3 regions of the Priestia flexa genome follow, and region 1 is predicted to be linked to each of the others. Evidence: riboswitches for the same ligand, from Rfam matches in the RefSeq annotation. Region 1 holds a riboswitch; each other region holds the start of a gene.
The links. A riboswitch is a leader RNA that binds a small molecule or an ion and turns the genes downstream of it on or off. The one in region 1 is predicted to bind S-adenosylmethionine.

Region 1 (3,280 bases):
TTGAATTCTTCAATCGTCTGTACATCGTAGTTTTGAAGCGAAAGCGCTAAGCCAAACGCTGCGGTAATGCCGATTGCAGGTGCCCCTCGTACTTTTAGCGTAACGATAGCGTCCCATACGTCTTGTAAAGTATGTAGCTTAATATATTCAACTGTGTTTGGTAATAGCTGCTGGTCAAGCAGTGAAATAAACGTTTCCTTCCATTCAACTGAACGAGGGAGTGTAAGAGTGTGTGTCATGTTGGGCTCCTTTCATTCTTCAATCAAGTTCTTAAAATCATGTGCACTAATTTCTGTTTGATGAGTTAGTAAATAACGTCCTAAACGAAGAGCTGCTTTTTGAGCGTTTAAGCGCTCTTCATCAGGCAATGAATCAATATCTACTACGTGCGCCAATCCAATTGTACGTCGAATTAACTCGCACCCTGCGTAGCCAACAGCATCCGTCCACGTTTGTTGTAAGATATAGTCGGAATAGTTTGGATTTTTAACGAACGGTTCCACTTTAGACTCAACCCAAAGTTTGTTCCATGTTGTTTGGAAAACATCCCACGTTTTGGTGATATGATCCAAAAGTACACTGCGTTTTTGAGCAGGACGAGACAAGGTGTTAAGCAGAAGATTGGCAACAAACTGTCCTAAGTCAAAGCCAAAGGGCCCATAAAATGCAAACTCAGGATCAATAACTTTTGTTTCGCGCTCACTAGCAAAAATACTACCCGTATGCAGGTCACCGTGTACAAGCGTTTGGCTACTTGTTAAAAACTTTTGTTTAAGCTTAGCTACTTCAAGCTTAGCTTCTTCATCTGTCCATAAGTTTTCTACATCGCTTCGAAGCGTTTCTTCAAATTCATTTGTATTGTAATCAAAAAACGGATCTGTAAACACTAAGTCTTCTGTAATATTGCATAAATCAGGGTTAATATATTGAGCAACCAGCTCTTTTTTCTCCTGTGGCTTAATCGCAAAGTCAGACGTCTCAAATGCAATATGAGCTAAAAATCTACCGATATGTTCTGAAAGAAGTGGGTATGTTTCTCCTTGGATTAATCCTGTACGAGAAATTGTTAGGTGAGACAGGTCTTCCATGACCGTAACAGCTAAGTTTTCATCATGATAATAAACGTCTGGAACGAGTTCGGGTGTTAAGCTGCCAAACTGTTTGAGCGCATTGCTTTCAATCGTTGCGCGCTTGAGTGATAAAGGCCAGCTTTCTCCTACAACTTTCGCATAAGGAAGAGCCTGCTTTACAATAATGGACTTGTTGGTTTGGTCGTTCACAATATGAAAAACAAGGTTTAAATTGCCATCACCAATTTCACGAGCTGTAAGAGCTTCACTTTCCGAAAATAACTTCAGCTGTTTCACAAGTCTAATCGCTGTAATTTCATTTAGTGGCTCATATGTATAAGTTGTTGTTGTCATCGTTATCTACCTCCATAAAAAATAAGTATACCGGAGGCTTTTAAATCATATAAAAGCCTCTTTCGGTGAGTGAAAGAGGCTTGATTGTCATTCAAACCTCTTATCTGCCAGAAAGATTTCTCTTTCTGTTGGAATTAGCACCGTGCCTTCATAAAACAACGAATTGTTTTATAGCGCTAAAAAGCTGCGCTCCATTTCACAATGGTATTACGGTCGGTTGCTGGGCGTCATAGGGCCAAATCCCTCAGCCAACTCTTGATAAGAGTAAAGATATTATTTAATTTTGATTTGTTTGACTTATTAGTAACTTCTGGAGAACATCGTATCATGTGAATTTTTGGATGTCAACAGCGAAATTTAATAAAATTCTGTGCGACGATCTGTAAAGACCGGAATTTGTTCTCGGATTGCCTTTACGGTTGATAAATCAACGTCTGCTGTTAGTATTTCTTCATTTTCACCTGCTTCTGCAATAATTTCTCCCCAAGGGTCAATGATTAACGAATGACCAGCAAATGTGTTAGCTGGATCGTCTCCAGAGCGGTTGCAGGCAACCACGTAGCATTGATTTTCAATGGCTCTGCTTACTAGAAGTGCTTTCCAGTGAGCAAGTCTTGGCTTGGGCCACTGAGCAACCACAAAAAGGAGTTCTGCACCTGCGCTTGTATGAACGCGAATCCATTCTGGAAAGCGAATATCATAGCAAATAACGCCTGCGCATAATGAGTTTTCAAGCGTAAAGATGTTTTTGGTTTCACCTGGTTGTAGAAATAAGTGCTCATTCATCAGCTTAAATAAGTGTAGCTTGTTATATTGCGAGACCTCCTGGCCTTCACGATTAAAGACATACATTGTATTCGTAACGCCGCTTTTTGTTTTCTTAGCAACTGATCCAGCGATGATGTTCACGCTGTGTGTTTTGGCGAAAGCAGAGAAAAAGCTAGTCGCTTGCTTACCTTCTGAGTCCGCGATAGCGTCGAGGTTCTGTAAATCATAAGCCGTATCAAAAAGTTCTGGCAGTATAAGAATATCTGGAGATTCAAGCAGTGCTTCCTTCATTTTTTTTTCAGCATGCTCGTAATTTTTTTTAGGGTTTCCAAATGCAAGATCAAGTTGTAAACACGCTACTTTTAAGCTCATTAAACTTCACCATCCTGATTTATTTTATAAAAATGACTTTACAAGTTGACTATTACAATATATTATTTGTGACTAGAATTTCAAGAATTTTTTGAGAAGGTGTTCACATGAAGCAGTTTGAACAATCAGAACTATTGAAGAGTTTACCGAAACAATTTTTTGCATCCCTTGTTAGCAAAGTTGCAAAAGTAATAAAAGAAGGGCATGATGTGATTAATTTAGGGCAAGGAAACCCAGATCAGCCAACGCCCCCTCATATTGTCAAGGCACTTCAAGACGCGAGTGAAAATCCAAACTACCACAAGTACTCACCGTTTCGCGGACAAGCTTTTTTGAAAAAAGCGGCAGCAGCGTTTTACGAAAGAGAATACGGTGTCCAGCTAAATCCCGAAAAAGAAGTCGCTATTTTGTTTGGAGGCAAAGCTGGGTTAGTAGAAATTCCTCAGTGTTTACTTAATCCTGGAGATACAGTTTTAGTGCCCGACCCAGGTTACCCAGACTATTGGTCAGGAGTGGAGCTAGCACGAGCGAAAATGGAAGCTATGCCCTTGAAAAAAGAGAATGATTTTTTACCAGTTTACGAGGAAATAAGCGAAGAAGTGAAGCAAAAAGCTAAGCTCATGTTTTTAAACTACCCAAATAATCCGACCGGCGCAGTAGCTACGGCATTATTTTTCGAAAAAACGGTTGAATTTGCTCGCCAGTACGATACGTGC
Region 2 (3,280 bases), 1.6 Mb from region 1:
CCAACACCTACAACTGATCCTACTGTCACTTCACTAGTTGATAGTGGTATTCCAATTAAATTAGCAAAGAATAATGATAGAGTTGCAGAAGCTAAAATAATAATAACTAGCTCCACCGTTAGAATACTTTCTGGGATAATACCAGAACCAATGGTTTTAACAACTTCTCCTCCACCGATAACAGCACCTAGTAAAATACCTAGTGCACATATAGCTAATGCCACTTTGCGATGCTTAATGGCACCTGAACCGTAAGAGACTCCCATAGCAGCAGCTGCACCACTTGCGCCAATATTCATCGCAAAAAAGAGGGCGATTGCAAAAGCAATGTAAACAAGCATAAATTTTCAGCTCTTTCATTTAAGATTCATGTAAGCCACATTCCACTTTCTTAGTACCTGCCCATCTTCCAGATCGTAAATCTTCCATGTTATAGGCAGGTAGCGTACAGGGCTCACATCCAATGCTTGGATACCCTTGATCGTGAAGTTTGTTATACGGCAAGTTATGCTTATATACATATCGCCAAATTTCTTTCCAAGACCAATGAATTAATGGGCAAACTTTAATCTTTTTGAATTTCTCGTCCTTATTAAAAAACTCTGTTTTACTTCTTGATTCAGATTGTTCTCTTCTTAACCCTGAAATCCAAGCATCATACGGAGCAAGTGATTCTTTTAAAGGAATAATCTTGCGAATTTGACAGCATAGGTTAGGCTCAGTTTTCCAAAGTTCATCTCCATGCTTTTCAGCTTGCTCTTTTAGCGATAGGTTAGGCTTTTTCATTTGGATACGTAAATCTGGAAACCTCTCTTTAATTGCTTCAATGACTTCGTACGTCTCTTTAAAATGAACACCTGTGTCTAAAAAAACAATGTGAGCATCTTTTTTCACTTTTGAAATTAAATCAATTAATACAATTCCTTCAATTCCAAAGCTAGATGCGTAAATAAGAGAATCACCATAATGGTTATATGCCCACTCTAACGCCTTTAAAGCTCCCTTTGTTTCATCTTGCTCATCAAAAGTCGGAAATTGATTTGGCCAATTTTCATACGTATATACACTCATGATTTTCACTCCAATACTTTGTTATCCAATCAAAAAAGACGGTTTTACCCCCATAATGAAGGATAAAACCGCCTCTAGTTTGTCTAGTCAGCTATTTATTTAATTCTTACTTTTTCATTTTTCTCGAGTTGAACTACTTTCCCATCTTGAACCACAAGCGTGATTGAGCCAAACTTCATGTCGCTTAACATTTTTTCTACGCTTGCAAAAACAGAATTTAAGTCAGAGTTTTGTGCCATCACAGTCCCTCCTTATTTGTTAACAATATATTCAACAGGCTTCTGTTTTTTCATGGAAAATAAAAAGTCTTCCACATCTGAAAGACTGATTAGGCAACAAATTCACCTTATCTTTCAAAATGAAAATCATTTTGTTGGAGTTAGCACCTTGCACAACATGCAGGTTGCTGGGTTTCAAAGGGCCAGTTCCCTCCACCACTCTGGATAAGTATTTTTTAAAAATTTTAGCATATTTAGAATATTTGTCAACAGCAAAAATAATTTATCCGATAAGAAAACTATACTTTAAATTAACAGAAATATCTATTATTTTTTCATTATATGCGCAATTTTTTTGGGCGTCACTCTTAATTCACACCGTTATAGTATAGATTTATGTCTTTCGTACACATTAAAACATAATAATTATTTTAGATTGGAGCTATGTTCAATGATGGAAAGTCACTCTTTTCAATTAGATGATGTAATTAAACAAAGTTTACAAAATCATTTAAGTCAAATAGCAGCGGAAGCAACCAAAATTCAGCAACATCTAGAAAGCAGTGACCACTGTGTTTTATGTGATTTTGAAGACTTAAGAAAATTATTTCAAAGCGTACAGTCCACAGCTGCATCCTATTATTTAAGACATTACTTGTCTCCTTACACCCACGAATACGCAGCTCTTTCACTCGCGATACATAATTTATCTGAGAAACATCATGGAGCTTTAATGGTTATTGAGAGAAATGACTCAGTGGAGCACTTAATTCAAAAAGGAATTCCTATTCACGCTCCCGTTACGTCTACGCTCGTTGAAACAGTTTTTTATCCTGGAAATCCATTACATGATGGTGCCATTGTGATTAGAAACAATCAAATTATTTCGGCTGCTAATGTTTTACCACTGTCCACAAAAGTACTGCAAAAGAAGCTTGGAACACGCCACCGTGCAGCTCTTGGTATGTCTGAACAGTGCGACGCACTTATTTTAGTTGTATCAGAAGAAAGCGGTCGAATATCTTTTGCTTTAGACGGTAGCTTATATCCAATCCATTCCAGCAAAAACATCCTGTAAGCGACTACACCTGTCTGACATCATACCTTATAGTTATAAAAAAAGAGATTACACGATAAAAAAAACTTATTACAGGTTGCCTTTTATACGTCTAACGCGCTATAATCACTAATGTCAGAAAACCTTACACATTTTAAAAAAGCATCATTAAAATGACTCTTTTTATGAACAGCTAAGGTTAATCATTAATTAAGGGAGAGAACTTTTAGGATGGAAACCATATCGACTCTATTCAGCAGCTTTGTGGATGAAGCCAATAATTTTTTATGGACTTACATATTAATTGCGCTTCTTTTATTAGTTGGATTATATTTTACAATTCGTACAAAATTCGTTCAGTTTAGTCAGTTCAAAGAAATGGTTCGCTTGTTAGGTGAAGGCGCTAAAACAGACGGAAGCGATAAAAAAGGAATTACCTCCTTTCAGGCTTTTGCTATTAGTACAGCAGCTCGTGTAGGTACTGGGAACCTTGCTGGTGTTGCTTCTGCAATTGCTCTTGGGGGACCTGGAGCAGTGTTTTGGATGTGGGTTGTTGCTTTAGTTGGATCAGCATCAGCTTTTATTGAAAGCACCCTTGCTCAAGTATATAAAGTAAAAGACAAAGACGGTTTTCGTGGTGGTCCTGCTTACTACATGGAAAAAGGTTTAAACAAACGCTGGATGGGTGTTTTATTTTCCATCTTAATTACAATCTCATTCGGATTAGTATTTAACTCTGTACAAGCTAATACTATTTCACTTGCTTTTGAAGAAGCTTTTGGCGTTAATCGCTTAATTGTTGGTGTTGTTGTTACAGCCATTGTGGGTGTTCTCATTTTTGGTGGTATTAAACGAGTAGCCAAAGCATCAGAGTTAATTGTAGTAGTAATGGCAGTTGTATATATTGGACTAGCATTAGTTGTTTTAGCTATTA
Region 3 (3,280 bases), 1.6 Mb from region 1:
AGGATCTTGAACCGTATCTACGCTAATGAGTTCTCCTTCTAACGCTGCTTGAACCATTGCGCGTGTGTAAACTAGCTTCATTCGCTCTCCAACACCATACTCTCCACCAGTCCATCCCGTATTCACAAGATAAACATTTACGTTATGCTCATCAATTTTTTTACCTAGCATTTTAGCATAGGCTGTAGGTGGAAGAGGTAAGAATGGTTCACCAAAACAAGTAGAGAACGTCGCCTGTGGCGCAGTAATTCCGCGCTCTGTTCCCGCAAGTTTACTTGTATACCCACTTAAGAAATGATACATTGCTTGTTCTTTTGTTAGTTTGCTAATTGGAGGTAAAACTCCAAATGCGTCTGCTGTTAAGAAAACAATTGCCGTAGGATGTCCTGCAACGCTCGGTAAGATTGTGTTATCAATTGCTTGAATTGGATAAGCAGCACGAGTGTTTTCTGTTAAGCTATTATCATTATAGTCTGCAATTCTAGTATTCGAGTTAATCACAACATTTTCTAAAACTGTTCCAAATCGAATGGCATTAAAAATTTGAGGCTCTTTTTCTTTTGATAGTTGAATGCATTTTGCATAACAACCGCCTTCAATGTTAAATACGCCTGTACTAGACCAACCGTGCTCATCGTCACCAATTAGTCTTCTGGTAGCGTCAGCTGATAATGTTGTTTTTCCGGTGCCAGATAGTCCAAAGAATAGTGCAACATCACCTTCTTTGCCAACATTAGCTGAGCAGTGCATAGGAAGTATGTTATTTTGAGGAAGTAGGAAATTCATTACTGAGAAAATAGATTTTTTCATTTCACCTGCATATTCCGTTCCACCGATTAAAACAACTCTTCGTTCAAATGAAATAATAATAAATGTCTCTGAATTTGTCCCATCAATGTCTGGAACAGCTTTAAAAGTAGGAGCAGATACAATTGAGAATGATTCAGCATCACTTTTTAGCTTCGTGTCTTCTGGACGAATAAATAGTTGGTGAGCAAACAAATTATGCCATGCGTATTCATTTACGACTTGGATTGGAAGCTGATATTTATCATCGGCGCCCGCATAGCCGTTAAACACAAATAGCTCATTTTGTTCTTTTAAATGTTCTAATACTTTTTTATAAAGCGCGTCAAATCGTTCAGATGAAAACGGTTGATTCACATCTCCCCATTCAACAGTATGAGATGTTAAGGAATCGCTTACAATGAATTTATCGTGTGGGGAACGCCCCGTATATTTTCCTGTTTCAACTTGAATAGCACCTGTAGAAGTCAATACGCCTTCTTGTCGCTCTAAAATCTTTTCGACTAATTGAGAAACAGATAGTTGGTGATTCACTTTTTCAGATTCCAGGAGATTGGCTAATTCAATAGACATATTAACAGTACTCATGTGCACTACCTTCCTTTTTTTAAAATGATGTTTAAATGTACAATTAGTATAACACATTACTTTAAATAGTCTATACTATTCGAATAAAAATGTTAAAATGTTGCGAAAATTTTTTGTTTTAGAGAGCATAAAACGTTTTTGTGAGATGATCTTACTAGTGAAAGGTTTCTGTAAATAATAGGGAAGGAAAATACAACCTTTAAGTGATTTTCATAGGAATGTTATTGACATAACAGAGCATTTTCCTGTATGATATGTCCTTGAACGGATACTCTCTTATCCCGAGCTGGTGGAGGGACAGGCCCTATGAAACCCAGCAACCATCACCCATTTCCATAGAGGTGATAAGGTGCTAACCTGATGCAAGGGAATAAACCTTGATCGATAAGAGTGAAAGGCTTATGCAGAACTTGATACCTTTCCTCGATACAAGGAAAGGTTTTTTATATTGAAAAAATGTAAATGAACCACAATAAGGGAATGAGTACCGTATCACAATGTATCATATTTAAAGGAGGAAAACCGATGTCAACACAACGTCGTCTGTTTACGTCAGAATCTGTTACAGAGGGACATCCAGATAAAATTTGTGACCAAATTTCTGACTCAATTCTTGATGCTATTTTAGCTGAAGATCCAAATGCTCGTGTTGCTTGTGAAACAAGCGTAACAACTGGTTTAGTATTAGTAAGTGGTGAAATCACAACATCTACTTATGTAGATATTCAAAAAACAGTACGTGATACAATCAAAGAAATTGGTTATACGCGTGCAAAATATGGTTTTGATGCGGATACTTGTGGAGTAATCACAGCAATCGGTGAGCAATCTCCAGATATCGCTGCTGGTGTAGACCAAGCGTTAGAAGCTCGTGAAGGTTCAATGTCTGATGAAGAAATTGAAGCAATCGGAGCTGGTGACCAAGGTTTAATGTTTGGGTACGCTTGTAATGAAACAAAAGAATTAATGCCGTTACCAATTTCTTTAGCTCATAAGTTAGCGCGTCGCTTAACAGAAGTGCGTAAAGAAGAAATTTTACCTTACCTTCGTCCAGATGGTAAAACGCAAGTAACGGTTGAATATGATGAAAACAATCAACCAGTTCGTGTTGATACAATCGTTATCTCAACTCAGCATCATCCAGAAGTAACGTTAGAGCAAATTCAACGTAACTTAAAAGAATATGTAATCAATCCAGTTGTTCCACAAGAATTAATCGATGAGAACACGAAGTACTTCATTAACCCAACAGGACGTTTTGTAATTGGTGGTCCTCAAGGTGATGCAGGCTTAACAGGTCGTAAAATTATCGTTGATACTTACGGTGGATATGCTCGTCACGGTGGTGGCGCATTCTCTGGTAAAGATGCAACAAAAGTTGACCGCTCAGCAGCATATGCAGCACGCTACGTTGCGAAAAATATTGTAGCTGCAGGATTAGCTGATCGTTGTGAAGTTCAGCTTGCATATGCCATTGGTGTAGCTCAGCCAGTTTCAATCTCTATTGATACATTTGGAACAGGTAAAGTAACTGAAGAAGTATTAGTTGAAGTAGTACGTAACAACTTTGATCTTCGTCCAGCTGGTATCATTAAAATGCTTGATTTAAGACGCCCAATTTATAAGCAAACAGCAGCATACGGTCACTTTGGTCGTACTGATGTTGAGCTTCCTTGGGAGTTCACTGATAAAGCAGAAGCTTTAAAAACTGAAGCTTTAGCTAAATAATGAAAAGTCGCTGTCTCAAAAGAGACAGCGACTTTTTTTATTGAACAAATTCTAACCCATTGTTTGATTTAGTAGTGACTGCTTCATAGCGAAGCAGTAATTGGTCAAAAATAGAATCCCAAGATTGCGTAAGAGCATAGCGACGAGCAGCGTCTCC

Region 2: linked by a shared signal. The riboswitch ahead of LZP85_RS17410 (YezD family protein) and the one ahead of mtnK (S-methyl-5-thioribose kinase) in region 1 are both predicted to bind S-adenosylmethionine.
Region 3: linked by a shared signal. The riboswitch ahead of metK (methionine adenosyltransferase) and the one ahead of mtnK (S-methyl-5-thioribose kinase) in region 1 are both predicted to bind S-adenosylmethionine.

The regions. Positions count from the first base shown of each region.
Region 1 is NZ_CP090431.1:965,561-968,840, forward strand. It holds gene mtnA (S-methyl-5-thioribose-1-phosphate isomerase) at 1-239, opposite strand, end outside; gene mtnK (S-methyl-5-thioribose kinase) at 252-1,424, opposite strand; SAM riboswitch class I at 1,522-1,689, opposite strand; gene LZP85_RS04885 (carbon-nitrogen family hydrolase) at 1,782-2,564, opposite strand; gene LZP85_RS04890 (pyridoxal phosphate-dependent aminotransferase) at 2,672-3,280, shown strand, end outside.
Region 2 is NZ_CP090431.1:3,379,581-3,382,860, forward strand. It holds gene LZP85_RS17400 (sulfate permease) at 1-341, opposite strand, end outside; gene LZP85_RS17405 (phosphoadenylyl-sulfate reductase) at 361-1,071, opposite strand; gene LZP85_RS17410 (YezD family protein) at 1,167-1,310, opposite strand; SAM riboswitch class I at 1,415-1,521, opposite strand; gene cdaS (sporulation-specific diadenylate cyclase CdaS) at 1,744-2,367, shown strand; gene LZP85_RS17420 (alanine/glycine:cation symporter family protein) at 2,578-3,280, shown strand, end outside.
Region 3 is NZ_CP090431.1:3,322,300-3,325,579, reverse strand. It holds gene pckA (phosphoenolpyruvate carboxykinase (ATP)) at 1-1,395, opposite strand, end outside; SAM riboswitch class I at 1,669-1,786, shown strand; gene metK (methionine adenosyltransferase) at 1,921-3,123, shown strand; gene LZP85_RS17040 (glycosyltransferase family 4 protein) at 3,161-3,280, opposite strand, start outside.